DNA from 3 places in the Streptomyces sp. NPDC001606 genome. Region 2 is predicted to be linked to each of the others. Evidence: riboswitches for the same ligand, from Rfam matches in the RefSeq annotation. Region 2 holds a riboswitch; each other region holds the start of a gene.
What was found. Region 2 has a riboswitch for S-adenosylmethionine ahead of ACWCV9_RS00210 (amino acid ABC transporter permease). Riboswitches for the same ligand answer to the same signal wherever they lie in the genome.
Positions count from the first base shown of each region.

Region 1 (9,576 bases), on a different contig from region 2:
CAACTGCTCCAGCAGCTGGAACACCCGGCCGGCGTCCCCGCGGACCAGCAGGTCGGCGGCGCCGGAGCGGGCCAGCTGGCCCAGGTCCACATTGACCGCGGCGGCCTTCGCCGGGTCCCAGCCGGGTATCGCCCGGCGGGTCATCATGCTCAGTCCGGTACCGACCAGCACCACGAGGTCCGAGCGCTCCGCATAGGCGGCGGCCGAGGGATGGCCGCCCTCGCCGACGACCCCCAGGTACAGGGGGTTGTCGTTCGGGAACTCGCCCCGGGCGCCCATGGTCGTCACGACCGGTATCCGGGCGCGCTCCGCGAAGAGCTGTACCGCCTCGGGGGCGGCGGACCGGCGTACCCCGTGGCCGAGCAGCAGCACCGGTGAACGGGCCTCGCCCAGCCGCTCGAACAGCTCCCGCACCGCCGGCTCGTCGACCGGTCCCGGGTCGGCGAAGGCGTTGAGGTCGCGGGGCCAGTCGGCGGGCGGCTCGCCGACCTCCAGCTCGTTGCTGTCCCGGGGGATGAGCAGGGCCACGGGACCCTTGCGCCCGCTGAGGGCCGTGCCGAGCACATCCCTCAGGGCGGGCCAGAACGCGTCCGCCCCGGTGATCCGGACGGTCTTCTTGGTGACCGCGCTCAGCAGGGGCAGCGCGTCCACCGTGCGGCCGATGCCGGAGGAGTCCTGGAAGGACCCCTTGCCGTCCAGGGCGGCCGGCGGCTGGCCGACGAGGGCCAGCACCGGCACCGATTCGGCGTAGGACTCGGCCAGCCCCGCCACCAGGTTCACCATGCCGCCGCCCGAGGTCGAGCAGCACACGCCCAGGGTCCGGTGGATCCGGGCCCGGGCGTCGGCCATGAACGCCGCGCCGTCCTCCCGTTTCGCCAGGACCGAGGTGAGCCGCCCCTGTCCGAGCCGTTCGACGGCGTCGTGGATGTGCTCGATGTTCGCGCCGCTGACACCGAAGACATACCTGGTGTCCAGGTCCCGCAGAACGGTGACCAGCGCGTCGGCCAGCCGCATCGTCCTACCCCCGTTCGTCGTGGATGTGCTGCCCCGGCTGTGCCCCGCCCCGCGTCAGCTCTGTGCCGAACCGAAACGGTGCTCGAGGATCCGCTTGAGGTTGCCCATCTCGATGCTGTGGCCGGCGTGGAACATGGGCCAGATGTCACCGACCCAGACGCGGTCGGTGCGGGCCCGGCCCTCGGCGATGTAGTCCGGGACGTTCTCCGTCTTGCGGTCGTAGTAGGGGTGCTTGCAGTTGGTCCACAGCACCACGGTGCCCGGCTTGTTGAGGACCTTCGAGGAGTCGATGATCGTCAGGTAGTAGCGCATCCACAGCTCGTGGCCCTGGTCCCAGGCACACGGGTAGATCACCAGGCCGTGCTCGGGGCCCTTCTGGGCGTCGGCGCGGATGTAGATGTCCGTGTTCGGCTGGATCATCTCGTCGGCCTTGTACAGACCGCCGCCCAGGTGCCTCATGTTGCGGATGCTGTACGTCCACTCCTCCAGGGAACGGGCGTTGGCGGCGTACTCGAAGACGATGTCGTACGGCACGTTGATGTGCTCGGCGAGGGAGCAGTAGTCGCCGAACACCTCGTTGTGGTCGTACGTCTCCTTCGTCTTGCTCTCCATCAGCTTCATCATGTCGTCCATGCCGGTGTTCTCGTTCCACACCAGGCCCAGCTCCACCAGGTCGGAGCGGTCGAGGACGTAGTTCTGCGCGAGGCCCGACTCGTCGGGGACGCGGTTGGCCATGTTTCCTCCTGAATGAAGCAATGGTGAACACACAGGTGGTGCAGGACATGCGGTGATGCTGGACATGCCGGCGGTGCCGGGCATGCGGTGATGGTCGTAGAGGGGCTGTCCGGACGGCCGGGACGGCTCAGTTCCAGCGCCAGACCATGGAGGCGACGAGTTCGCCGCCGTGGGAGAACGTGCCGAACGCCACCAGGTCTCCGGGGGAGATCAGCTTCTTCTCCAGGGCGTCGGCGAAGGTCACCGGAAGGGAGCCCTGGAACAGGTTGCCGTAGATGCCCAGGGTGTCGTGCGCACGGGAGTCGTCGAAGCCGCAGCGCTTGCGCCACTCCGCGACGTACTTCTCGTTCGGCTGGTGGGTGATGAGGCGGGCGATGTCCTCGTTCCGTACGCCGGCCTTCTCCAGGGCGGTCTCGACGGCCCGCGGGAGCTGCTCCATGGTGACGGTGTAGAGCCGCGCCAGCATCTTCTGGTCGAAGTTTACCGTCAGGGCGCCGGAACCGTGCGCCCAATAGGGAATTTCCATTCCGTCGACGGCACTCGGCTCGACCTTGAGCGCGCCCCAGTTCTCACCGAAGGACTGCTCGTGCACGGAGAGAATGGTGGGTTCCTCGCCGGCGGTCAGCAAGGTGGCGGACGCCCCGTCGCCGAGCACCCGGGATTCCGGGCTCTGCTGGAATTCCTCCAGCCGGGAGACGAAGTTGGTGACCGTGACCACGGCCACCGTACGGTACTGGCCCGAGTCGATGAAGGCCTTGGCCGTGTTGATCGAGGAGACCCAGGAGCAGCAGCCGTTGTCCACCTGGAGAACCGCTGCCGAGGTCGCGCCCACCGCGTGCTGAATCGCGGTGCCCACACCGGGCGAGAAGGCGTCGTTCAGCTGGGAGGCGCAGATGATGAGATCCACGGTCGCCGGGTCCACGCCATTGCGCTCGAGCAGCTTCTCGAGAGCGGCGGTACCCAGCCGGGCGGAGGTGTACTCGGGCCACGCGAAACGTCGTTCGTGAACGCCCGCGAAGAACGCATGGTCACTCAGGTCGCTGTCCTCGGAAAGCAGCTCACTGTTTCGAACCACTTTTTCCGGCATGAAATTGACTACATCGACAACGCGAGTCGATACCACAAAAATTCCCAATCTTCGCGGTGGGAGTGCTAGTCATGCATTGACCGGGAGAACCAGGAGAGGTGTGGCGAAAAGAAAAAAGAGAATGCGCTGCACGTTCCCCCCTCGAGTCCCCCGTTGACGCTTTGGAGTGGCGTTTATGTCGAGCGTGCTTGCAAGTGGCGCAAAAGCGATGGCAACTCTATGATCATCACGGTCACGGCCAGATCTCAGTTAGGTAACCGTAAGGTAACGGTCGCTCTGGGGGGAAGATATCCGCGATGTCCGGGTGTGCCAGGGAAAGCGGCCTGGACTTCGTTCAACATGCATTGGTTCCGGTGTTCAAACGTAAGATTCCTTACTTTTGAGTGGCCGCACTGTGAGACCGGCGCCCCGCGCCCCGCCCGGCTGGATAGGCTGGGATCCTCCCCGCGCGCGCGGTGGTGGATGGCTGAAACCGACGACTCAGGAGCGGCCGTATGAGCGCTGTGACCCCCGCTGGAGGCGACACCGCGGCGGGCCGTTCCTGGCCCGAGGTGCTGAACGCCCTGCTGTCCGGGCGCGACCTGGACGCCGGTGCGACGTACTGGGCGATGGACCGGATCATGCGCGGCGAGGCCACGGACGCGCAGATCGCCGGGTTCGTGGTGGCGCTGCGGGCCAAGGGCGAGACGGTGGAGGAGATCACCGGGCTGGTGGACGCGCTGTACCGGCACGCCACCGTCATCGAGGTGTCCGGGAACACCGTCGACATCGTCGGAACGGGCGGGGACGGCGCCAAGACCGTCAACATCTCCACGATGTCCTCGATCGTCATCGCCGGTACCGGCGCCAAGGTCGTCAAGCACGGCAACCGGGCCGCTTCCTCGGCCTCCGGCGCGTCCGATGTGCTGGAGGCGCTCGGCGTCAACCTGGACCTGGCGCCGAAGCGGGTGGCCGAGGTCGCCGAGGAGGCCGGCATCACCTACTGCGCCGCGGTGAAGTTCCATCCGGCGCTGCGTCATGTGGCCGCCGCACGCGGCCAGTTGGGGATCCGCACGGTCTTCAACGCGCTCGGCCCGCTGGCCAACCCGGCCCGGGTCAAGGCGCAGGCCGTCGGTGTCGCCGACCCCCGGATGGCCCCGATCATGGCCGGCGTCTTCGCCGCCCGTGGTCACTCGTCCCTGGTCTTCCGCGGCGACGACGGGCTCGACGAGCTGACGACCACGGCCACCTCGCGGGTGTGGGTGGTACGCGACGGCAAGGTGACCGAGGAGGCCTTCGACCCGCGGGACGTGGGGCTGGAACTGGTACCCGTCGAGGCGCTGCGCGGGGCGGACGCCACCTACAACGCGGGTGTCGCGCGGCGGCTGCTGGACGGCGAGAAGGGACCCGTGCGGGACGCCGTGCTGCTGAACTCCGCGGCCGCGCTGGTCGCCCTGGAGCCGGGCCCGGGGTCCCTGGCGGAGCAGCTGCGGGACGGGATGGAGCGCGCGGCCGAGTCGATCGACTCCGGGGCGGCGGGCCGGCTCCTGAAGCGCTGGGTCGCGGCCACCAACGCCTGACGTCCGCCCGGCGGGGCGGCCGTACAAGTCGCCCCGCACTGCGGGAAATTGGCGTCAGATCTTGATCAGCCGGCCGGGTCGGGGGATATGCTAGCGTCAAGTGCATTCCCTCGTGGTGATGTGTGTGCCTCCGCTTTGTCCGGAGCACGCATCTGAACGGGGACAACGAAGGGATGACGGGGGCATGGATGAGGGACAGCTGTACCCAGCCATGGAATAGGAATCCGACGCCGCCGGACCGTCGATTACGTCCGGTCCATACCTGAGCCGACTCGGCTCCGCACCGTTTTTATGCGACTCCGCGCGTGATGCGCGTGTCTTCACCACCGGGCGGCACCGACCGCCCCGAAAAGCGCCGGAACATTCTCACCGGCCCTTGCTCTGCCCATTCCGGCCTTCTCGACGGCCGTCACATCCGCAGACCGAACCGGTAACCGCACCCAGCACGGGTGCGGAACAGGCCTGCGCACTCTGGCGACACCCTCTCCTCCCTCGTCGGCAACCCCTCGGACGTGCCGTCGACGCACACCCGCACTTGTTCGCGCCAGCGCATTCAGCAAAAGGAGAACACGGTGACCAACTTGATGCTTCTGCCCGACGGCATGCGCCGCTGGTCCATCGAAAACGGTGTCTCCCTCGACGAGGGCTACAAGGCGATGGCGGACAAGCTCGAAGAGTTCATCGGCTGGACCCGGGAGGAGGGCATCAAGACCCTCTACATCACGACGTCCTCGGTGAAGAACTTCAACCGCCCCGAGGCCGCGGTGACGACGTTCCTCGACGCGTTCGACGACCTGGCCCAGCGCGTCCACGGCAGCTGCAACTTCGCGTACTCCGGCTCCCTGGACCTGGTGCCGGAACGCTACCTCGAATCGCTCGAGACGATGCGGAAGGCGTCGGACGCCGACTCGGACTTCACGGTCCACTACATCCTCGGAATGTCCCTCTCCCGCGAGGTCATCGGGATCTTCAACAAGCTCAACGGGAAGATCCCGGTCATGACCGAGGAGATCCTGGCCAGCAACGCGTACGTCCCGGAACAGGTCGACTTCGTCATACGCACCGGCGGCGCCGTCCGTATGTCGTCCTTCTTCCCGCTGATGTCCCCGTACGCCGAGCTGTACTTCTCCCCGCTGCTGTTCCCGGACGTCACGCGGGCCGACTTCGACGCCGCGATGAAGGACCTCCGCAACCGCGAGCGCCGCTACGGCGGCTACCCGGAGTCCGGCATGCCCGAGTCGAGCTGACGGCACGGCCGACGGCCTCGGCATGCCTCGCCGGCATGCCGAGGTCCCGATATGCGGACAGGAGTTGCGGCGCGGCGATCAGCTCCGTTACGTTCCTGTCCAGGTCATGAGCGACAGCCACAAGGCCCCGGCCGGCTGTCCGGCAACCCTCCGTCCGTGGCGGGGTGCCCCGGGTGAGGACCAGGTCGTAGGCAGCGAGGTCTACGGCAAGCGCGGACCCCTCGCACGCTGAGTCGAAGCGTGGACCAGGGGTCCTGGTCGTCGAGGAGTCTTCCGTGAGCAAGCGAATGCGTTAGGGCCGCCGAGCCCCGCCTCCGCGCACCCTTTTCCCCTTTCTCCGTGCTTGAGCGACCTCTGCTCGCGCGGTGATCCCACACGCCTCACGGGAGTTCCGCCATGTCCGTCTCCACCGCTGCCGCCGACCAGTCCGTTTGTGCCCCTCTGCCGGTTCTGGGGCGGGATGTCACCGTTCCGCTGGTCACCGGCGGCGAGGTCACCTACGCGGCCCTCGACTACGCGGCCAGCGCCCCCGCCCTCCAGCGCGTCTGGGACGACGTCGCCGCCTACGCCCCCTACTACGGCAGCGTCCACCGCGGCGCCGGCTACCTCTCCCAGCTCTCCACCGACCTCTTCGAGAACGCCCGCCGCACGGTCTCCGACTTCCTCGGCTGCCGCCCCGGCGACCAGGTGGTCTTCACCCGCTCCACCACCGACTCGCTGAACCTGCTGGCCCGCGCGCTGCCCGCCGGCTGCCAGGTCTTCGTCTTCGAGACCGAGCACCACGCCTCCCTGCTGCCCTGGCAGGACACCCGGGTCACCTACCTCGACGCCCCGCGCACCCCGCGGCAGGCGGTCGAGACCCTGGAGCGGGCGCTCGCCGGCCGCGAGCCCCACGGCCCGGCCCTGGTCTGTGTGACCGGCGCCTCCAACGTCACCGGCGAGCTGTGGCCGGTGCGCGAGCTGGCCGCCGCCGCGCACGCGCACGGCGCCCGGATCGTCGTGGACGCCGCCCAGCTCGTCCCGCACCAGCCGGTGGACGTCCGCGACCTCGACGTCGACTGGATCGCCTTCTCCGGACACAAGCTGTACGCGCCGTTCGGCTCCGGCGTCCTGGCCGGCCGCGCGGACTGGCTGCGCGCGGCCGAGCCGTACCTCGCGGGCGGCGGCGCCAGCCGCACGGTCACCCGGCGCCCGGACGGCGGGGTGGAGGTGGCGTGGCACGAGAGCGCGGCCCGGCACGAGGCCGGCTCGCCGAACGTCATCGGCGCCTACTCCATCGCGTCGGCGTGCAAGGCGCTCACCGAGGCCGGCTGGGACACCCTGGTCGCCCGTGAGCAGCATCTGATCCGCCGGGTGCGCGAGGGGCTCGCCGAGATCCCCGAGGTACGGATCCTCTCCCTGTTCGGCGACGACGCCCCGCGCGTCGGGGTGATCTCCTTCGTGGTCGACGGCTGGAACAGCTCCCACTTCGCCGCCGCCCTCTCCGCGGAGTACGGCATCGGCGTCCGCGACGGCCTGTTCTGCGCCCACCCCCTGGTCCGCACGCTGCTGGGCAGCGACCCGCAGACCCAGGGCGAGTGCGGTGCGCCGGAGGCGGCCCCGGGCGAGAAGTCCCTCAACGCCGTGCGCGTCAGCTTCGGCGCGGGCACCCCCGACGAGCACGTCGACCGGTTCGTGAGCGCGGTCCGGGAACTGGTCAGGGACGGTGCCAAGTGGACGTACCGCACGGAGGACGGCCGCTGCGTGCCGGCGGTGTGAGGGGCCGTACCTCCCGGTGAGGCGGTGTCCGGACGGTCAGGAGTCGAGGCCGATCGCGAACGCCGCCTCGAGGTCGTGCTGCGAGTAGGTACGGAACGCCACATGCGTGTCCGTGCCCTCCACGCCGGGGATCTTGCTGATCCGGCCCGGGATCACCTCGGCGAGGTCCTCGTGCTCCCGCACCCTGACCATCGCGATCAGGTCGTAGGTCCCCGTCACGGAGAACACCTCGCTCACCGAGTCCAGCGAAGCGATCTGCTCCGCGATCTCGGGGATCCGGTCCACGCTGGTCTTGATCAGGACGATCGCGGTGATCACGGCTGCTTCTCTCCCTCGGGCGCCTGGGCAGGGGCGGCTTTCACTCTATCCGTACGGCCGTAACGCACCCACGCGTAGCCGAAGCCCAGCCCGAAGCCCACCAGGTGCGCCAGATACGCCACCCCGGGGCCCTGTCCCGCCCGCCCCGCCGAGAGCCACTGGAGCGCCGCCCAGAACGGCAGCACGACCCAGGCCGGGAACCGTACCGGCAGGAAGAGAAGGAACGGCAGAAGACTGGTCACGCGCGCCCGCGGGAACAGGTAGAGGAAGGCGCCGAGGACCGCCGAGATCGCCCCGGAGGCACCCACCAGCGACTGCTCCGAGGCGGCGTTGGCGGCCGCGTAACCGAGCAGGGCCAGGTAGCCGCAGCCGACGTAGAAGAGTGTGTACTCCACCCGGCCCATCCGCTCCTCGGTCATCGCGCCGAAGACGAAGAGGAAGAGCATGTTGCCGAGCAGATGCACCCAGCTCCCGTGCACGAACAGCGCGGTGAGCGGGGTGAGCGCCGCCCTCGGCACGCCCTCGAACAGCTCGGCCGGGACCACGCCCCAGCGGTGGAAGTACACGCGCTGCGCGGCGAGCAGGGACTCCCCGGAGCCGTACGCCCCGGTGAGCCCGGAGGCCGGGCCCAGCACGAAGATCACACAGCACAGGGCGATGAGGGTGTAGGTCATCGGTGCCGATGTGTTCCGGACCGCCCTCAGGGTCCGGCCCGCCGTGCTCCAGTTGCCGATCATGGACACAGAGCATGACGTAAGGGGACGCAAGGGGATAGACCGCCTCGCCGCCGTGAACGGACGGGCGGCGAGTCCCCGGCAGGCCGTAGGGTTACGGCCACACGGGTCCGCCCCCCGGGCGCGGACCGACCCGAGAAGGAAGCGAACAGCCACGATGACGGTTCCCCTGCCGACCGCCACGACGCGTTGGCGCTGCACCCTGTGCGGCAACCTCACCCGGTTCGACGTGACCCGTTCCTCGAAGGTGGTGGAGTACGTCCACCTCGACCTGGCGGGTGAGCCGAAGGTGGAGGAGCGCGAGGTGGTCAGTGAGACCATCGAGTCGGTGCGCTGCCGTTGGTGCAACGCGGTGGACCAGGTGGAACTCGTGGACAGGCCGGGCGCCGACTCCTGAGCGGAGCGGCCCCGGGTACAGCGGACGGCTTAGGGGTGTGACGGATGGTGGAGACCGCAGGCGGGGGGCCGGAAGACGGCACCGCTGAGGTGCTTGACCGTCCGCTGCCCGACGGCGTGCGCCGCAGGGTCGTACAGATCGTCTCGGACGGCTTCGGCGGGCTGACCGTGGCGGAACTGCCCGCGCAGCTGCGGCAGTATGCCCGGTTCGCCCCCAACCGCCGGGCGAAGTTCGCCGGGAACGCCATGGCGGCGGCGCTGGAGACCGATCCGCTGTTCCGGCAGCGCATCGGGGAGAAGTTCAGAGAGGCGCATCCGGAACTCTCCGGCGCCCTGGACTCCGGCTCGCCGCCCCCGGCCGCGGACCCGCTCGATGTGGCGGCCGCGGCCTATGTACTGCGCCCCGCGGGCTGGGTGAAGCTGGTCACCGCGGCCGGCGAGGAGGCCCAGCGCGCGGACGCCGAGCGCGCCGACGAGGAGAGCCGGGCGGAGCTGGAGCGGCTGCGCGCCGAGCTGGCCCAGGCCCGCGAGCACACCCGGGCGGAGACCGAACGGCTGCGCGCGGAGCTGGAGTCGGCGAAGAAGGAAGCGGAATCGCTTCAGCGCAAGCTGCGGGCCGCGCTCAGCGACGTCAAGCGGGGCGAGGCCGCGCTGCGCAAGGTGCAGGCCGAGATGGAGGCCGTACGCGCCGAAGGGCAGACGCAGCTGTCGGCCGCCGAGAGCGAGTC
Region 1 covers NZ_JBSFHC010000004.1:226,949-236,524, forward strand. The annotation lists gene ACWCV9_RS10770 (thiamine pyrophosphate-binding protein) at 1-1,014, opposite strand, end outside; gene ACWCV9_RS10775 (hypothetical protein) at 1,069-1,749, opposite strand; gene ACWCV9_RS10780 (3-oxoacyl-ACP synthase III family protein) at 1,877-2,824, opposite strand; gene trpD (anthranilate phosphoribosyltransferase) at 3,331-4,395, shown strand; gene ACWCV9_RS10790 (undecaprenyl diphosphate synthase family protein) at 4,968-5,642, shown strand; SAM riboswitch class IV at 5,745-5,861, shown strand; gene ACWCV9_RS10795 (aminotransferase class V-fold PLP-dependent enzyme) at 6,039-7,400, shown strand; gene ACWCV9_RS10800 (Lrp/AsnC family transcriptional regulator) at 7,437-7,718, opposite strand; gene ACWCV9_RS10805 (rhomboid family intramembrane serine protease) at 7,715-8,455, opposite strand; gene ACWCV9_RS10810 (hypothetical protein) at 8,610-8,849, shown strand; gene ACWCV9_RS10815 (NYN domain-containing protein) at 8,894-9,576, shown strand, end outside.
Region 1: it holds a riboswitch for S-adenosylmethionine, as region 2 does, so the genes downstream of both, ACWCV9_RS10795 (aminotransferase class V-fold PLP-dependent enzyme) here and ACWCV9_RS00210 (amino acid ABC transporter permease) in region 2, are expected to answer to the same signal.

Region 2 (9,576 bases):
TCAACGCCCTGAAGAGCGTCGGCCTCACCCCCAAGGACGTGAAGCTGGTCTTCCTCGACCCGGCGGCCGGCGCGACCGCGTTCAACACCGGCAAGGTGGACGCCTGGTCGATCTGGAACCCGCAGTCCGCGATCGCGGTCAAGAACGGTGCCCGGATCCTGGTGAAGGGGCTCCCGCCGATCGACCAGACGAGCAGTTACTACGTCGCCAGTGACTCCTCCCTGAAGGACAAGGCCAAGCGCGCGGCCCTCACGGACGTCCTGAAGAGGCTGTCGCGGGAGTTCGCCTGGGGCGTCAAGAACCCGGAGAAGTACGCGCAGGCCCTGTCGAAGGAGCAGGGCATCCCGCTCGCCGACGCCAAGGCCTCCCTGGCCGCCTACTCGAACCGGGTCACCCCGGTGGAGCAGCCGGACATCGCACTGGAACAGCACCTCGCCGACGCCTTCCTGGACGCGGGCCAGATCACCAAGAAGGTCGACGTCGAATCGATCACCGACAACCTCCTCCCCGCCGGTTACGACAGTTCCAAGCTCAAGGTCACCTCATGAGCGCACCGGCGAGTGCCCATGCCTGACCCCCTCCCGGAGCGACCGGAACCGACCGGGTGGCCACGGCGGGCGAGCCGCCGTCCATCGGGATGTCCGCCATGCGGGACGGACCCCTTGACGTCCGTGGCCGGCGCATCGACACTCGGTAAGGAATCCTAGCGAACAGGTAGGGAAATATGAGGCGCCTTGCTCCGGTCACCGTCCGAGTGAGCCGTTCGCCTCTGCTGACTTCCCGACGTCACATCGACCTGCTCCGCGTCTGCAGCGCGCTCGGCCGCATGGGCTGACCTGCGCAGCTGCCACGCCGACGCCTTCCACGCAACGTCGTGCCGTTCGGCGTGCCCAGGTGAGCCCCGCTCAGGGTTCCGTCGTCGTATCCCCGTAGCCCCGGCGTGCCCGGCACCGAGTGCCGGGCACGCCCTCCGGGCGAAGGAGGGGGATCCGGCCACGGGGCCCAGCCCGATGTCGCATCCGCCGCGCGTACGTCCGCGCCCGCTTTCGGGGAGAGTCATGACCGTCACCACGCCGGCCGCCCACGTTTCCGTCCGGCCCGCGCCCGCCTTCCGCGGCCGCATCGGCAGGGACGCACGCAGCGGCCACTACCCGGTGCCAGGCCGCTACCGGCTCCATCTGTCGACCGCGTGTCCCGACGGCCTGCGCATCGCCGTCACCCACACCCTGCTCGGCCTGGACGACATCTGTCCGGTCACCTTCCTGCCCGCCGTCCCCGACTGTCCCGAGGGCGGCTACTCGGCCCTGCGTCCGCTGTACGAGGCGAGCGCGCACCGCTACTCCGGTCCGGCCGCGGCGCCGGTGCTCAGCGACGGCTGGTCCGGGCGGATCGTCAGCACCCACGACCGGGACATCATGCGCGACCTCGCCCACCGCTTCGACACCTGCGCCCCCTCGCTCTACCCGTGCGACGCGGAGTCGGAGATCGAGGCCGTGGAGCAGATGTGCAGGGAGGGCATCGAGGGAGCGGCGCAGCGGGCCGGAGCCGTGGGAGCGGACACGGCGGAACGTGACATGGCACTCGCCACGCTGCTGGAGACCCTCGGCGCCCTCGACCGCTGGCTGGTCGGCCGCACCTACCTGATCCGCGACGAAGTCGCCGCCGCCGACGTCGAGTTGTGGGTCGCCCTGGTCCGGCTCGACACCGTGCACCGGCACCATCTCGACGCCGCCGCGGTCCAGCGCATCGCCGGCCACCCGGCGCTGTGGTCCTACGCCCGCCGTGTGACCGCCCACCCCGCCTTCGGCGCCCACCTCGACCTCGACGGCATCGACCGACGCCACCACGCCCAGTGCCGCGGGCTGGAGGCCGCCGGATCGGCCGTCCAGATCCTCGACTGGGCGGCACACTCGGCCCGTTAGCCGTTCCACCTGGTGGACCGGCGTTGACATACGTTCGGGCCATTGTCTTAACTACGGCCCAGAACGGTCATGAGTGTCAGCGACAAGCCCTGGCTGGCTGACCGGCAACCCTCGCACCGCGGTGGGGTGCCCCAGGTGACGACCCGGCCGATGACACATCGGTAAGCGCGAGGCCCACAGGGCCGGAACAGTGACGGTGACACCATGTACGCAGCTCCCAGAACGGCCGCACGCCGTTCCCCGGGCTGCGTACGGACGTACACGAGCCTGCTCGTCGCCGACCGCGCCGTCGATCTGCTCCGCGTCAACAGCGCGCTGTGTACCGCACCGGGCCGTGCCCGCTGTCGGGGCTGACACCTCCCCACAGCCCCCGCACTCCCTGACCGACACCGCCCGCGCGGTGTGCCGTCGCCCTTCCCACTCCCGGTCTCCCGCCGACCCGTGCGTCCCCGCACACCGGCGTGCCGCCGGGGTGTTCCCACCCAGCCGGAGCCCACCATGAGCGAACCCCCTGGCGCCACCGTCACGTTGCCCGAGGCGCCTACCGCCACCGAACCGCCCAAGGCCCTCACCGCCCAGCGAGTGCAGCCGTTGCGCAGGCCGGGACGCTGGATCGCCACCGCGGTCGTCCTGGTCCTGGTCGCCCAGTTCGCACACGGGCTGGTGACCAACCCCTTCTACCAGTGGGACCGCTGGAGCTACTGGTTCCTGCGGCCGACCATCCTCGACGGCCTGCTCATCACCCTCGAAGTCACCGCCTACAGCGCCGTGCTGGGCCTCGTCGGCGGTGTCCTGCTCGCCCTGGCCCGGCTGTCGAAGAGCCCGGTGCTGCGCGCGGTCAGCTGGACCTATGTCTGGGCGTTCCGCTCCATCCCGCTCATCGTGGTCCTGATCTTCCTCTACAACTTCAGCGCCCTGTACAAGACGTTGAGCGTCGGCATCCCCTTCGGGCCGGCCTTCTTCTCCTTCGACGAGTCGAAACTCGCCACCGACATGGTCGTCGCCGTCGTCGGCCTCAGCCTCAACGAGGCCGCCTACGCGGCCGAGGTGGTGCGCGGCGGCATCCTCTCCGTCGACCAGGGCCAGCACGAGGCGGCCGCCGCCCTCGGCCTGCCCAAGGTCTACCAGTTCCGCAGAATCGTCCTTCCGCAGGCGCTGCGCTCCATCATCCCCAACTACGTCAACCAGCTCATCGGCCTGATCAAGGGCACCTCGCTGGTCTTCTACGTCTCCCTGCTGGACCTGTTCGGCTCCGCGCAGACCATGGGCTCCACCTATCCCGGCGACATCGTGCCGCTGCTGCTCGTCGTCACCGCCTGGTACCTGATCCTGACCAGCGTCGTCTCCGTCATCCAGTTCTACGTCGAGCGGTACTACGCCCGCGGCGCCACCCGCAGCCTGCCGCCCACGCCCCTCCAGAAGCTCCGCACCGGTCTCACCGACCTGCGGGCCCGCATCCGCCGGGAGGCCGCCGTATGACCGCCAAGACCGCCGACGCGCTGGCGGACGTCGAAGCCGCCACCGTCGAGGTCCACGACGTGCACAAGTGGTACGGCACCCACCGCGTCCTGGACGGCGTCGACCTGACGGTCCGTCCGGGCGAGGTCACCGTGATCCTCGGCCCCTCCGGCTCCGGCAAGTCCACCCTGCTGCGGGTCATCAACCACCTGGAGAAGCCCGAGATCGGCCACGTCAGCATCAACGGCGAGCTGATCGGTGTGAAGCGGCAGGGCGACCGGCTGAAGGAGCTGAGCGAGCGGGCCATCCTCACCCAGCGCGGACGGATCGGGTTCGTCTTCCAGAACTTCAACCTCTTCCCGCACCTGACCGTCCTGGACAACGTGGCCGCGGCCCCCGTCGCCACCGGGCGGCTCGCCCGGGCCGAAGCCCAGGAACTGGCCCGCGAACTCCTCGGCCGGGTCGGCCTCGCCGACAAGACCGGCGCCTACCCGCGCCAGCTCTCCGGCGGCCAGCAGCAGCGCGTCGCCATCGCCCGCGCCCTGGCGCTACGCCCCGGCGTCATCCTCTTCGACGAGCCCACCTCCGCCCTGGACCCCGAACTCGTCGGCGAAGTCCTCGCCGTCATCCGGGACCTGGCCTCCAGCGGCACCACCCTCGTCATCGTCACCCACGAGATCGGCTTCGCCCGCGAGATCGCCGACCGGGTCGTCTTCATCGACGGCGGCAAGATCATCGAGCAGGGACCGCCCTCCGAAGTACTCGACACACCACGGCACGAGCGGACCCGGGACTTCCTCAGCAAGGTCCTGTGACCCGCCGCCCCCACGACCTCCCCCCACGCCACCACCCTCATCACCGCCCCTGAGCGACAAGGAACGGCCATGCGCACCCACGTCACCCGACGCAGCCTGATACGCGGCATCACCGCGGCGACCGCCGTCGCCTCCCTGGCCACCGGGCTCGCCGCCTGCGGTGGCAACAGCGACGCGGCCACCACCACCGACACCGTCGCCCAGCCCGGCGAGGTCGTCATCGGCCAGGCCTCCAACGGCGCCGCCCAGCAGACCACCATCAAGGTCTCCGAGGTCAAGTCCATCAGCGCCGAACTGCCCGCCGCCCTCAGGAAGAGCGGCAAGCTGGAGATCGGCATCGGCGCCCTGCCCGCCGGCTTCCCGCCGCTGGCCTACGTGGGCAGCGACCAGAAGACCCTCACCGGCGCGGAGCCCGACTTCGGCCGGCTGGTCGCCGCGGTCCTCGGCCTCAAGCCCGAGGTGAAGAACTCCACATGGGAGAACCTCTTCGTCGGCATCGACAGCGGCAAGGTCGACGTGGCGTTCTCCAACGTCACCGACACCGAAGAGCGCAAGAAGAAGTACGAGTTCGCCTCCTACCGGCAGGACAACCTCGCCTTCGCCGTGCCGAAGAAGAGCACCTGGAACTTCGGCGGCACCTACGAGAACCTCGCCGGCAGGACCATCTCCGTGAGCGCCGGGACCAACCAGGAGAAGATCCTCCTGGAGTGGAAGGCAAAGCTGGCCAAGGAGGGCAAGAAGCTCACCGTCAAGTACTTCCAGGACAGCAACAGCGTCTACCTGGCCCTGTCCGGCGGCAAGATCGACGCGTACTTCGGCCCCAACCCCGGCATCGCCTACCACAACAGGCAGACCGCGAACACGCCCAACGCCACCCGCACCGCGGGCACCTACTCGGGCGCCGGAGCGAGCCTCCAGGGCCTGATCGCGGCCACCGCCAAGAAGGACAGCGGCCTGGCCAAGCCGCTCGCCGACGCCATCAACCACCTGATCAAGAACGGTCAGTACGCCGAGTGGCTCAAGGCCTACAACCTCTCCAACGAGGCCGTCGCCACGTCCGAGGTCAACCCGCCCGGACTCCCGCTCGACAACTCCTGACCACCGCGTGCCGGGGACCCCACCACCCACCTCCCGGTGGGGTCCCCGGTACGCCGGACACCCCGAGCCGTACCCCGGAGACCGCCACGCCATGTCCGTCACCACCGTCGACGCCACGTCCTCGCACGTCCTGGACAACCCCGCCTGGGCCGCCCTCACCGGACCCCATGCCCACTTCGCCGAACGCATCGGCGACGCCGCCCGCTACCCCCAGGACGTATCCCCCTTCCACGCCCTCTCCGACGAGGACGACCCGCGCGCCTGGGCCGACCTGGCCCGCCTCGTCGGTCCCGGCGGCACCGCCGCGGTACGAGGCGTCACCGAGGCGCCCGACGGCTGGGAGGTCGTCAACGTCGTACAAGGCGTCCAGCTCGTGGACACCTCCCTGCGCGCCGAGCCCGACCCCGAGGCAGTACGCCTCGGCCCCGACGACGTACCCCAGATCCTCGACCTGGTCGCCCGCACCGAACCCGGCCCCTACCGGCGCCGCACCGTCGAGATGGGCACCTACCTCGGCATCCGTCACCGCGGCCGGCTGATCGCCCTGGCCGGCGAGCGGCTGCACCCGCCCGGCTGGACGGAGATCAGCGCCGTGTGCACCGACCCCGACCACCGGGGCCGGGGGCTGGCCACCCGCCTGGTCCGTGCCGTCGCCGCAGGCATCAAGGAACGCGGGGAACAGCCCTTCCTGCACGCCGCGGCCACCAACGCGAACGCGATCCGGCTGTACGAGTCGATCGGCTTCACCCTGCGCAGCCGCACGGTCTTCTCACTCGTCCGGCACATCGGGGCCGCCGCGCCGGAAGAAACGGCATAGCCGTGTCGTTGTCCTTGTCGAGGGTGAGTGCGCGGCCCACGTCGACGGAGGTGCGAGACATGACACGTGTACTGCGTGCCGTTCTCCTGCACTCCCGGCCCCACATCGACCTCCAGCGCGTGGCCGGCTCCCTCTGTAGCTCCTGACCCCGTTTCCCCAGCCGCCGTGCGCCCAGACTTCCGCGGGCCGGCGATCTCGTACGGACCTCCAGGAAGGCACTCTCGTGTCCTCAACTCCAGTTTCTCCTCTGCACCTTGCCGTCGCCCTCGACGGAACCGGCTGGCATCCCGCCTCCTGGCGCGAGCAAGTCGCCCGGCCCCGCGACCTGTTCACCGCCGGACACTGGGCGAACCTCGTCGCCGAGGCCGAGCGCGGACTGCTCGACTTCGTCACCTTCGAGGACGGCCTCGGCCTGCAATCCTCCGACTACCGCGAACTCGACGGCCGCACCGACCAGGTCCGTGGCCGGCTGGACGCCGTACTGACCGCCGCCCGGATCGCACCCCTGACCCGGCACATCGGCCTGGTGCCGACCGTGATCGCCACCCACACCGAGCCGTTCCACATCTCCAAGGCGATCGCCACCCTCGACTACGTGAGCACCGGCCGCGCGGGCCTGCGCGTCCAGGTCTCCGCCCGGCCCCACGAGTTCGACCACTTCGGCCGCCGTACCTTCCCGCCGATCGAGCTGAGCGAACTGGACAGCCCGACCGGGCAGGAACGCCTCACCGAACTCTTCGACGAGGCCGCGGACTACGTCGAGGTCGTGCGCCGGCTCTGGGACAGCTGGGAGGACGACGCGGAGATCCGGGACGCCGCCACCGGACGCTTCATCGACCGCGACAAGCTGCACTACATCGATTTCCAGGGCAAGCACTTCAGCGTCAAGGGGCCCTCCATCACCCCGCGCCCGCCCCAGGGCCAGCCCCTGGTGACCGCCCTCGCCCACCGGACCCTTCCCTACCGGCTGGTGGCCCGCCAGGCAGACGTCGGCTACGTCACCCCGCAGGACACCGCGCACGCCCGGGCGATCGTCGCCGAGATCCGGGCCGAGCAGGAGGCCGCCGGGCGGGCCGGCGAACCTCTGCATGTCTTCGGTGACCTGGTCGTCTTCCTGGACGACGAGCAGACCGCCGCGGAGGACCGCCGGGCACGGCTCGACGCCCTCGCCGGTGAGCCGTACACCAGCGACGCCCGCATCTTCGCCGGCACCCCTGCACAACTCGCCGACCTGTTGCAGGAGTGGGCGGAGCAGGGCCTGAGCGGGTTCCGGCTGCGGCCCGCCGTCGCCGGACACGACCTGCCGGCCATCACCCGCGGTCTGGTCCCCGAACTCCAGCGCCGGGGTGTCTTCCGCACCGCCTACGAGGCCGACACCCTGCGCGGCCTGCTGGGCCTCGCCCGCCCCGCCAACCGCTACGCCGCCGCCTGAGCCGGAAGGACCCCGCACCGACATGACCAGCAAACCGCTGAAGCAGATCCACCTGGCCGCCCACTTCCCCGGCGTCAACAACACCACCGTGTGGAGCGACCCGAAGGCCGGCAGCCACATCGAGTTCAGCTCCTTCGCCCACTTCGCCCGCACCGCCGAACGCGCCAAATTCGACTTCCTGTTCCTCGCCGAGGGACTGCGCCTGCGCGAACAGGGCGGAAAGATCTACGACCTGGACGTCGTCGGCCGCCCCGACACCTTCACCGTGCTGGCCGCGCTCGCCGCCGTCACCGACCACCTCGGCCTGACCGGCACCATCAACTCGACGTTCAACGAGCCCTACGAGGTGGCCCGCCAGTTCGCCAGCCTCGACCACCTCTCCGGCGGCCGGGCCGCCTGGAACGTCGTCACCTCCTGGGACGCCTTCACCGGCGAGAACTTCCGCCGCGGCGGCTTCCTCCCCCAGGACCAGCGCTACTCCCGCGCCAAGGAGTTCCTAGCCACCGCGCACGAGCTCTTCGACTCCTGGCACGGCGACGAGATCGTCGCCGACCAGGCCACCGGCGTCTTCCTGCGCGACGCGAAGGCCGGCTCCTTCACCCACACCGGCCAACACTTCGACATCCACGGCCAGTTCAATGTCCCGCGCTCCCCGCAGGGACGCCCGGTGATCTTCCAGGCCGGCGACTCCGAGGAGGGCCGTGAGTTCGCCGCTTCCAGCGCCGACGCCATCTTCAGCCGGCACGCCACCCTGGAGGCGGGGCAGGCCTTCTACACGGACGTCAAGAACCGCCTTGCCAAGTACGGCCGCCGCCACGACCAGCTGCTGATCCTGCCCGCCGCCTCCTTCGCACTCGCCGACACCGACGCCGAGGCCGAGGAACTCGCACGGGAGGTGCGCCGCCAGCAGGTCAGCGGCGCCACCGCCATCAAGCACCTGGAGTTCGTCTGGAACCGGGACCTGTCCTCCTACGACCCCGAAGGGCCGCTGCCCGACATCGACCCGGACGTCAGCGACGAGCACATCTCCAAGGGCCGTGCCCAGGTGCGCATGTACCGCGACCCGCTGGCCACCGCCCGGGAGTGGCGCGAGCTGGCCGCCGCCAACAACTGGTCCATCCGCGACCTGGTCATCAACACCGGCAACCGGCAGACCTTCGTCGGCTCCCCGGCGACCATCGCCAGGGCCATCAACGACCACGTCCAGGCCGACGCCAGCGACGGCTTCATCCTCGTGCCGCACATCACCCCCACCGGCCTCGACGACTTCGCCGACAAGGTCGTCCCGCTCCTTCAGGAACAGGGCGTCTTCCGCACCGAGTACGAGGGCCCCACCCTCCGCCACCACCTGGGGATCGCACACCCCGACGCCGTCGACGACCGGGTGGCGTCGTGAGGTTCCTCGCCATCACCCTCATCACCCACCGCCCGGACCCGGTCACCGGGGTGCAGAAGTCCACCCACGACCGCTTCCGCGAGGTGCTCGACAACGCGGTCCTGGCCGAGGAGCTGGGCTTCGACGGCTTCGGCGTGGGGGAGCGGCACGAGCGGCCGTTCATCTCCTCGTCCCCGACCGTCGTACTCAGCCATGTGGCCGCCCTGACCAGGCGCATCCGCCTGTTCACGGCCGTCACGACGCTCAGCCTGCTCGACCCGGTCCGCGCGTACGAGGACTACGCCACCCTCGACCACCTCTCCGACGGACGCCTCGACCTGATCATCGGCAAGGGCAACGGCACCGCCCAGCGCGAACTGTTCCAGGTCACGCCCGAGGACCAGTGGGAGCGCAACGCCGAGAGCTACGAGGTGTTCCGGAAGACCTGGCGGCAGGACAAGGTCACCGCCGACACCCGGTTCCGCCCCCCACTGACGGACGCCGAGGTGTGGCCGCGGCCGTATCAGCAGCCGATCCGGGTCTGGCACGGCAGCGCCACCAGCAAGGAGTCGGTCGACCTGGCCGCCCGCTACGGCGACCCGCTGTTCTCGGCGAACGTCACCCACCCCATCGAGCCGTACGCCGAGCTGATCCGCCAC
Region 2 covers NZ_JBSFHC010000001.1:32,251-41,826, reverse strand. The annotation lists gene ACWCV9_RS00225 (aliphatic sulfonate ABC transporter substrate-binding protein) at 1-548, shown strand, start outside; gene ACWCV9_RS00220 (putative leader peptide) at 725-835, shown strand; gene ACWCV9_RS00215 (glutathione S-transferase family protein) at 1,059-1,922, shown strand; SAM riboswitch class IV at 1,988-2,096, shown strand; gene ACWCV9_RS00210 (amino acid ABC transporter permease) at 2,421-3,401, shown strand; gene ACWCV9_RS00205 (amino acid ABC transporter ATP-binding protein) at 3,398-4,195, shown strand; gene ACWCV9_RS00200 (transporter substrate-binding domain-containing protein) at 4,265-5,293, shown strand; gene ACWCV9_RS00195 (GNAT family N-acetyltransferase) at 5,385-6,110, shown strand; gene ACWCV9_RS00190 (putative leader peptide) at 6,170-6,256, shown strand; gene ACWCV9_RS00185 (LLM class flavin-dependent oxidoreductase) at 6,334-7,542, shown strand; gene ACWCV9_RS00180 (NtaA/DmoA family FMN-dependent monooxygenase) at 7,565-8,938, shown strand; gene ACWCV9_RS00175 (LLM class flavin-dependent oxidoreductase) at 8,935-9,576, shown strand, end outside.

Region 3 (9,576 bases), on a different contig from region 2:
GTGGCCGACGCCCCCGGCGGCCGCGTGGATCAGCACCCGCTGCCCGGCTTCGAGGTGCGCGGTGTCGATCAGGGCCTGCCAGGCGGTGAGCGCGGCGAGCGGCAGGGCACCGGCCTGGACGTGGTCCAGCTCGGCCGGCTTGGGCGCGAAGGCGCGGGCCGGGCCCGTGACGTACTCGGCGTGCGAGCCCGCCCCGTAGGGGTACGGCAGCATGCCGAAGACCTCGTCGCCCGGCTTGAAGAGGGTGACGCCGGGGCCGGTCGCCGTGACCTCGCCGGAGACGTCCCAGCCGAGGACGAACGGCGGCTCGCCGAGGAACAGCCCGGGCACGCTGCTGTGCTTCCAGTCGGTGGGGTTGACCCCGGCGGCGCGCACCCGGACGAGGATCTCCCCGGGGCCGGGCGTCGGCCGGGGCAGCCGGACCTCCTTGAGCACCTCGGGGCCGCCGATGACGTCCTGGCTGATCGCACGCATGGTGGTGATGTCGTTCATGCGGCCCAGTCTGCGGCGGACGGGCACCTCGACAGGAGTGGCAGGAATGACAACTATCGATAGGATCGTGCCATGTCGCCGGCACAGTCGCTCCCTGCTGCTCATCGTGTCGTCGTGCTCGCGCTCGACGGGGTCTATCCGTTCGAACTCGGAATCCCGCAGCGTGTCTTCGGCACCGCGGAAGGCCGCTACGAGGTGGTGACCTGCACGGCCGACGGCCGACCGGTGCGGACGTCGGCGGACTTCCGGATCACTCCCGACCACGGGCCGGACGCCCTGGCCACCGCGGACACGGTGGTCGTCCCGCCGTACACCTCGGCACCCGACACGGTCCGGCTGTCGGACGCCGTCGCGGACGCGCTCGCTCTGGTCCCGGCCGGGGCGCGGATCGTGTCCATCTGCACCGGCGCCTTCACGCTCGCCGCGGCCGGGCTGCTCGACGGCCGTACCGCGACCACCCACTGGCGGCTGGCGGACCGCTTCCGCGCGGCGTTTCCCCAGGTGAACCTGGACGCCGACGTGCTGTTCATCGACGACGGCGACATCCTCACCTCGGCCGGAGCCGCGTCCGGCGTGGATGTGTGCCTGCACCTCGTCCGCAAGGACCACGGCAGCGAGGTGGCGAACCGGGTCGCGCGCCGGTGCGTGGTGCCGCCGTGGCGGGACGGCGGGCAGGCGCAGTACATCGAACAGCCGGTGCCGGAGCCGTCCGCGGCCGGAACCGCGGCGACCCGCGAGTGGGCGCTGCGGCGACTGGACGAGCCGCTGACGCTGGCCGACCTCGCCGGGCACGCCCGGATGAGCCTGCGGACGTTCGCCCGCCGGTTCCAGGACGAGGTGGGGATGAGCCCGGGGCGGTGGCTGATCCAGCAGCGGGTGCTGCGGGCGCGGGAACTGCTGGAGTCCAGCGACCTGCCCGTCGAGCAGATCGCCGGGAAGGCCGGGTTCGGGACGCCCGCCTCGCTGCGGCAGCATCTGCACGCCGCGATCGGGGTGTCGCCGCAGGCGTACCGCCGTACCTTCCGGGCCGCGGGCCGGTTGTTGAGCGGGGGCGGCCCGGGGGAACGCCCGAGGGCGGTACCCCCGGCCGGGAAGCCGGTGGTACCGCCCTCGTCGAAGGACAGGTGATCCGCGAGGGATCAGAAGTCCATGTCACCGCCCGGCATGCCGCCGCCGGCCGGCGCAGCGGCCTTCTCCGGCTTGTCGGCGATGACGGCCTCGGTGGTGAGGAACAGCGCGGCGATGGAGGCGGCGTTCTGCAGCGCGGAACGGGTCACCTTCGCCGGGTCGATGATGCCCTCGGCGACCAGGTCGACGTACTCGCCGGTCGCGGCGTTCAGGCCGTGGCCCGGGGTCAGGTTGCGCACCTTCTCCACCACGACACCGCCCTCGAGGCCGGCGTTGACGGCGATCTGCTTCAGCGGGGCCTCGAGCGCGATGCGCACGGCGTTGGCGCCGGTCGCCTCGTCACCCTCCAGCTCCAGCTTCTCGAAGACCTGGGAGGCCTGGAGCAGGGCCACGCCACCACCGGCGACGATGCCCTCCTCGACGGCGGCCTTCGCGTTGCGGACGGCGTCCTCGATGCGGTGCTTGCGCTCCTTGAGCTCCACCTCGGTGGCGGCACCGGCCTTGATGACGGCCACGCCGCCCGCGAGCTTGGCCAGGCGCTCCTGGAGCTTCTCGCGGTCGTAGTCCGAGTCGCTGTTCTCGATCTCGGCGCGGATCTGGTTCACGCGGCCCGCGACCTGCTCGCTGGCGCCGGCACCGTCGACGATCGTGGTCTCGTCCTTGGTGATGACGACCTTGCGGGCCTTGCCCAGCAGGTCCAGCGTGGCGTTCTCCAGCTTGAGGCCGACCTCCTCGGAGATGACCTCGCCGCCCGTGAGGATCGCGATGTCGCCGAGCATGGCCTTGCGGCGGTCGCCGAAGCCCGGGGCCTTGACGGCGACGGACTTGAAGGTGCCGCGGATCTTGTTGACGACCAGGGTCGACAGGGCCTCGCCCTCGACGTCCTCGGCGATGATCAGCAGCGGCTTGCCCGACTGCATGACCTTCTCCAGGAGCGGGAGCAGGTCCTTGACCGAGGAGATCTTGGAGTTGGCGATGAGGATGTACGGGTCCTCGAGCACCGCCTCCATGCGCTCCATGTCGGTCGCGAAGTAGGCGGAGATGTAGCCCTTGTCGAAGCGCATGCCCTCGGTGAGCTCCAGCTCCAGACCGAAGGTGTTGCTCTCCTCGACGGTGATGACGCCTTCCTTGCCGACCTTGTCCATGGCCTCGGCGATCAGCTCGCCGATCTGGGTGTCGGCGGCGGAGATGGACGCGGTGGAGGCGATCTGCTCCTTGGTCTCGACGTCCTTCGCCTGCTCCAGGAGGGCGGCGGAGACGGCCTCGACGGCCTTCTCGATACCGCGCTTCAGGGCCATCGGGTTGGCGCCGGCGGCGACGTTGCGCAGGCCTTCCTTGACCAGGGCCTGGGCGAGAACGGTCGCGGTGGTCGTACCGTCACCGGCGACGTCGTCCGTCTTCTTGGCGACTTCCTTGACCAGCTCGGCGCCGATCTTCTCGTACGGGTCCTCGAGCTCGATCTCCTTGGCGATGGAGACACCATCGTTGGTGATCGTGGGGGCGCCCCACTTCTTCTCGAGGACGACGTTGCGACCCTTGGGGCCGAGCGTCACCTTGACGGCGTCCGCGAGCTGGTTCATGCCGCGCTCGAGGCCGCGCCGCGCCTCCTCGTCGAACGCGATGATCTTGGCCATGTGAAGTGGTCCCTCCAGGACTGGGGGTGATTCCTTCGGACCGCGCCCGCGCCCGCGACGGACGGCCAGCCGACCTGTGGTTCCTTGCCCCACCCGGTCCGCGGCCTCACCGACCCGGTCCTTCTTTGTCACTCTCACCTTCAGAGTGCTAACGCCAATGATTAGCACTCGGCATGGTCGAGTGCAAGCGCCTCCCACGGTCCGGCGAGGAGTCTCCGCCCCGGGCGAACGGGCGCATGCGGCCCCCGGGGCGCGGGCACGGGCACGCGCACAAGCGCAGGCACAGGCGCACGCGCAGGCACACACACGCACAGGCACGGCGAAGGGCCCGCACCCCGGGAGGTGCGGGCCCTTCGTCGAAGAACGCTTGCTTTACGTTCAGGCGGTGACGCGAACCATGTCGGCCTGCGGACCCTTCTGGCCCTGCGAGATCTCGAACTCGACCCGCTGGCCCTCTTCCAGGGTGCGGTAGCCGTCCATCTGAATCGCGCTGTAGTGGACGAAGACGTCCGCACCACCGTCGACCGCGATGAAGCCGTACCCCTTCTCCGCGTTGAACCACTTGACGGTGCCCTGAGCCATGCCTAACTCCCCTATTACTGGCCCTTGCACAGATCCACACTTCGCGGACCCGGGTCAGACCTCACCCCCCAAATCGGTCGGGGGCGTGCGCCGGAACGCGTCGACCGCGGCTGAATGTATCTGTCCAACTGCCGTCTGCAACAGGTCAATCGGACGAGAAATCTGGACGCACCCGATCCGGAATGTGCCAAGAATCAGGGCGAATTCAGGGCAAGTCGGGCTACACAAAGGGAACGAAAGCCGCATAAAACACGCACACTTTGGCTACTTCTTGTCGTGCGGGCGGCGCCATTCCGGGGCTCGCGACCTGTAGGCCCGCAACCCGGTTCCCCAACTCTATCGCGCTCAATCACACTGAATGGCCCCTTCCGCTTCTATCGCGGAAGGGGCCATTCGATAAACGCTCGGTAATCCCGGCTACCGTCGGTTACCGGGTTAATGCTCAGCCGCCGGCGACGGCCGGGATGATGGAGATGCCCGCGCCGTCCGGGGTGGCCGTCTGAAGGCCCTGCTCGAAACGGACGTCGTCGTCGTTGACGTACACGTTCACGAACCGGCGCAGCTTGCCCTGGTCGTCCAGGACTCGAGCGGCGATGCCCGTGTGGTTCTTCTCCAGGTCCGCGATGACCTCGGCGAGGGTCGCCCCCTCGGCGGGCACCTCGGCCTGACCGCCGGTGTAGGTGCGCAGGATGGTGGGGATGCGAACGGTCACGCTCATGCGAGGCCAGCCTCTCGGAAGGAGTCCAGGGTGGGGCGGATGGTCGCGGTCAGACCGGTGCCGGCCACCGCGTCCAGGGTCTTCAGGCCGTCGCCGGTGTTCAGCACGACCGTGGTCTTCGCCGGGTCCAGCAGACCCGCCTCGAGCAGCTTGCGGGTGACGCCGACGGTCACCCCGCCCGCCGTCTCCGCGAAGATGCCCTCCGTGCGGGCCAGCAGCTTGATGGCGTCCACGACCTCCTCGTCCGTGACGTCCTCCACCGCACCGCCGGTGCGCCGGGCGATGTCCAGGACGTACGGCCCGTCGGCCGGGTTGCCGATGGCGAGGGACTTGGCGATCGTGTTCGGCTTCTGCGGCCGTACGACATCGTGCCCGGCCTTGAAGGCGGTCGACACCGGGGAGCAGCCCTCCGCCTGGGCGCCGAAGATCTTGTACGGCCGGTCCTCGACCAGACCGAGCTTGATCAGCTCCTGGAGACCCTTGTCGATCTTGGTGAGCTGGGAGCCGGAGGCGATCGGCACCACGATCTGGTCGGGCAGCCGCCAGCCGAGCTGCTCGCAGATCTCGTACGCGAGCGTCTTGGAGCCCTCGGCGTAGTACGGGCGCAGGTTGACGTTGACGAAGCCCCAGCCCTCGCCGGCCGGGTCGCCGATCAGCTCGGAGCAGAAGCGGTTCACATCGTCGTAGTTGCCCTCGATGCCGACCAGCTCGCCGCCGTAGACCGCGGCCATGACGACCTTGCCCTGCTCCAGGTCGTGCGGGATGAACACGCACGAGCGGAAGCCGGCCCGGGCGGCGGCGGCGCCGACGGCACCGGCCAGGTTGCCGGTCGAGGAGCAGGACAGGGTGGTGAAGCCGAAGGCGCGCGCCGCCTCCAGGGCCTGGGCGACGACCCGGTCCTTGAAGGAGTGCGTCGGGTTGCCGGAGTCGTCCTTCACGTACAGACCGCCGGTCACGCCCAGCTCACCGGCGAGGTTGTCCGCCTTGACGAGCTTGGTCCAGCCCGGGTTGAGGTTCGGCTTGTCGGCCACGTCGGCGGGGACGGGCAGCAGCGGCGCGTACCGCCAGATGTTCGCGGGACCCGACTCGATCGTCCGGCGCAGTTCCTCGGGGTCGTGACCGGAGAAGTCGTAGGCGATCTCCAGCGGGCCGAAACACTCCTCGCAGGCGAAGACCGGGCCGAGCGGAACGCGGTGACCGCACTCGCGACAGCTCAGGGCCGAGGCGGGACCGAGGTCGACGGCGGAATCGAGGGGGGTTTCAACTGTCTGCGCAGCCATGTGAGGCGAGGCCCTTTCTCCTCATCTTCCCCACGGCGCATCTCGCCGTGAGACGGATTTGGCACCTTCCCTAGCCGGGAGCCTCGATATGGAGAACGAGACCGACTGGAGGGTTGCCGGGGCTTCATCGGGCCGTTTCCCTCTGCCCCTCTGGATGAGCTGTATGCGATTGTCAACGCCGCTTGACACCCCGACATGCGATGGTCATCGGCGTTGTTCAAGACTGTAACCGAAGGCCAGGACAGTTGAGATAGACGTCCGAACCGCGAGATGGATCACACAGCGCACCTCGTGTGATCACGAACAGTGAGGAGCCGCAGACCGTGCTGGAAGAAGTCGAGCGCTGGCTGGCCACCCGCTCCTGGTCCGTGGCCGATCGCCCGCTCCACCGGATACTGGCCGCCAAGCAGCGCACCGGCCAGACGATCAGCGTCGTCCTGCCCGCGCTCAACGAGGAGGCGACGGTCGGCGAGATCGTCGCCGTGATCCGGCACGACCTCGTCGAACAGGTCCCGCTCGTCGACGAGATCGTCGTCGTGGACTCCGGCTCCACCGACGGCACCTCCAGGGTCGCGGCGGCCGCCGGCGCCCGGGTCGTGCACCGCGACGCGATCCTGCCCCGCATCCCGGCCGTCCCCGGCAAGGGCGAGGTGCTGTGGCGCTCCCTCCTGGTCACCCACGGGGACCTCGTCTGCTTCATCGACGCGGACCTGCGGGACTTCTCCTCCGACTTCGTCACCGGGCTGGTCGGCCCGCTGCTCACCGAGCCGGACGTGGACCTGGTCAAGGGCATGTACGACCGTCCGCTCGCCGGTGCCACCGGGCAGGGCGGCCGGGTCACCGAGCTGATGGCCCGCCCGCTGCTCAACATGCACTGGCCGCAGCTGGCCGGGTTCGTGCAGCCGCTGGGCGGCGAGTACGCGGCCCGCCGCTCGCTGCTGGAGCAGCTGCCCTTCCCCGTCGGGTACGGCGTGGAACTGGGCATGCTGGTGGACTCGCTGCACCTGGTGGGGCTGGACGCGCTGGCCCAGGTGGACCTGGGGGTGCGCAAGCACCGGCACCAGGACGGGCAGGCGCTCGGCCGGATGGCGGCGGCCATCTACCGCACCGCGCAGCTCCGCCTCGCCCGCGGCCATCTGGTCCGCCCCTCGCTCACCCAGTTCGAGCGGGGCGCGGACGGCTTCGAACCGCGCACCTACTCGGTGGACACCGAGGAGCGGCCGCCGATGGTGGAGATCGCGGAGTACGCCGAGCGCAAGGTGGCGTGAACGACCGGGGCCGTCGTATACGGCGGCCGTACCGGGCGGGCCGTACGTTTGAGCGGTTCCGGGCCGGGCTAGGTTGAGGCGTATGTCTTCCACGCACGGTGCTGAGGTGCTGGTCGCGTCCAATCGCGGCCCCGTTTCGTATCAGGTGCGCGAGGACGGCTCGCTGGACGCCAGACGTGGCGGCGGCGGGCTGGTCTCCGGGCTGTCGGCGATCGGGCCGAGCGCGCAGGCGGTGTGGGTGTGCGCCGCGCTGAGCGACGCGGACCGCGAGGCGGTACGGCGGTCCCACGACGGGCGGCGGCTGCCGGTGGACGCGACCGGCGGGCAGCTGGTCCGCATGCTCGACATCGATCCGGTCGTGTTCGCCGACGCGTACAACGGCATCGCCAACTCGGTGCTCTGGTTCGTCCACCACATGCTGTACCAGACCCCGATGGAGCCCGTCTTCGACGCGGAGTTCCGGCGGCAGTGGGCGTCGTACGAGGCCTACAACCGGGCGTTCGCCGAGGCGCTGGCCGAGGAGGCGGCCGAGGGCGCGGCGGTGCTGGTGCAGGACTACCACCTGTGCCTGGTGCCGGGCATGCTCCGCGCGCTCCGCCCCGACCTGCGCATCGGTCACTTCTCGCACACGCCGTGGGCGCCGCCGGAGTACTTCGCGCTGCTGCCGGACGACATCCGCGAGCAGCTGCTCCGCGGCATGCTCGGCGCGGACCGGGTGGCGTTCCTGACCCACCGCTGGGCGGACGCGTTCGCCGCCTGCGCGCGGGCGGTGCTGCCGGGCGGGGTGCCGGCCGGCACGGAGATCGGGGTGCACGGGCTCGGCGCGGACGCGGACTTCCTGCGCAAGCGGGCGCACGAACCGGACGTCGAGGAGCGGATGGCGGCGCTCCGGGAAGAGATCGGCGCCGGCCGCCGCACCATCGTGCGCGTCGACCGCACCGAGCTGTCCAAGAACATCGTGCGCGGGCTGCTGGCGTACGGGCAGCTGCTGGAGGACCACCCCGAGTGGCGCGAACGCGTCGTCCACGTCGCCTTCGCGTATCCGTCCCGGCAGGACCTCGCGGTCTACCGGGACTACACGGCCGAGGTACGGCGGGTCGCGGACGACCTCAACTCCCGTTACGGCACGCCGGGCTGGACCCCGGTCGTGCTGCACGTCAAGGACGACTTCGCGCGCTCCCTGGCCGCGTACCGGCTGGCCGACGTGGCCCTGGTCAACCCCATCCGGGACGGCATGAACCTGGTCGCCAAGGAGATCCCGGTGGTCTCCGACGCGGGGTGCGCGCTGGTGCTGTCCCGGGAGGCGGGGGCGTACGAGGAGCTGGGCACCGACGCGCTGGTGGTGAACCCGTACGACGTGCTGGGCACGGCGCGGGCGCTGCGCGAGGCGCTGATCCTGCCGGACGAGGTGCGGGCCGAGCGCAGCGAGCGGCTGGCCGCCGCGGCGACGGCCCTGCCGCCCACGCGCTGGTTCCTGGACCAGCTGGACGCGCTGGACGCCGTGAAGCGCTGACGCGTCAGGGCATGCGCGCGGCCAGCGTCCGCAACAGCCGTACGACGCCCTCGGGGCCGTCGACCACCAGGTCGGCCCGCTCGGCCAGCTCGGTCACCTCCGTGCTGCCGCTGCACACCAGCAGGCCGGGTACGCCGTCCGAGCGGAGTTTCTCCACCGCCGCGAAGGCGGGGAGGTCGCCGAGGTCGTCGCCCGCGTAGAGGACGGACTCGGCGCCGGTGGCGCGCAGGTGATCGGCGAGGGCGACGCCCTTGTCCATGCCGGGCGGGCGCAGCTCCAGGACCAGCCGGCCGGGCTCGACGATCAGGCCGTGCCGGGTGGCGAGGTCGGTGAGCGGCCCGCGCAGCGCCTCGAACGCGGCCTGGGGGTCGGCGGCGCGGCGGGTGTGCACCGCGACCGCCCGGCCCTTCTCCTCGATCCAGGTGCCGTGCCAGGCGCCCACCGATTCCAGGACGCCCGGCAGCTCGGCGCGGACCGCGGCCACGCCGGGGTGCGGGGCGGGGGCGGTGACCGTGCCGGTGGCCGCGTCCCAGCGTTCGGCGCCGTAGTGGCCGAGGACGGTGAGGTGGTCCAGGGCGGGGACGCCGGCGAAGCCGCCGTAGCGGACCGCGACCCCGGCGGGGCGGCCGGTGATCACGGCGATCGAGGCGACCTTGGGGGCGAGGGCGGTGAGGGCGGGTACGGCGTCGGGGTGGGCGCGGGCCTGCTCGGGGTCGGCGACGATGGGGGCCAGTGTGCCGTCGAAGTCGAGGCCGACGACTGCGGTGGCCGGCCTGGCGAGCAACGCGGCGAGGGCGGCCTGGCCGGCCGGGGTGTCCGGGATCGGCATGGGGTCCATACCCCGACCCTATCCACGACCGCCCGGTGTCACTCCTGGAGCCGTCGCCCGGGTCAGCGGTTCGTGCGGTGGGATTCCCGGAGTCTGCGGAGTCGGTTCACCGTGACCGGGTCGTGGGCGAGG
Region 3 covers NZ_JBSFHC010000019.1:133,638-143,213, reverse strand. The annotation lists gene ACWCV9_RS29430 (NADP-dependent oxidoreductase) at 1-492, opposite strand, end outside; gene ACWCV9_RS29425 (GlxA family transcriptional regulator) at 565-1,620, shown strand; gene groL (chaperonin GroEL) at 1,632-3,254, opposite strand; gene ACWCV9_RS29415 (cold-shock protein) at 3,633-3,836, opposite strand; gene ACWCV9_RS29410 (MoaD/ThiS family protein) at 4,279-4,554, opposite strand; gene thrC (threonine synthase) at 4,551-5,834, opposite strand; SAM riboswitch class I at 5,853-5,995, opposite strand; gene ACWCV9_RS29400 (glucosyl-3-phosphoglycerate synthase) at 6,158-7,102, shown strand; gene ACWCV9_RS29395 (alpha,alpha-trehalose-phosphate synthase (UDP-forming)) at 7,185-8,615, shown strand; gene otsB (trehalose-phosphatase) at 8,620-9,453, opposite strand; gene ACWCV9_RS29385 (DUF3263 domain-containing protein) at 9,507-9,576, opposite strand, start outside.
Region 3: it holds a riboswitch for S-adenosylmethionine, as region 2 does, so the genes downstream of both, thrC (threonine synthase) here and ACWCV9_RS00210 (amino acid ABC transporter permease) in region 2, are expected to answer to the same signal.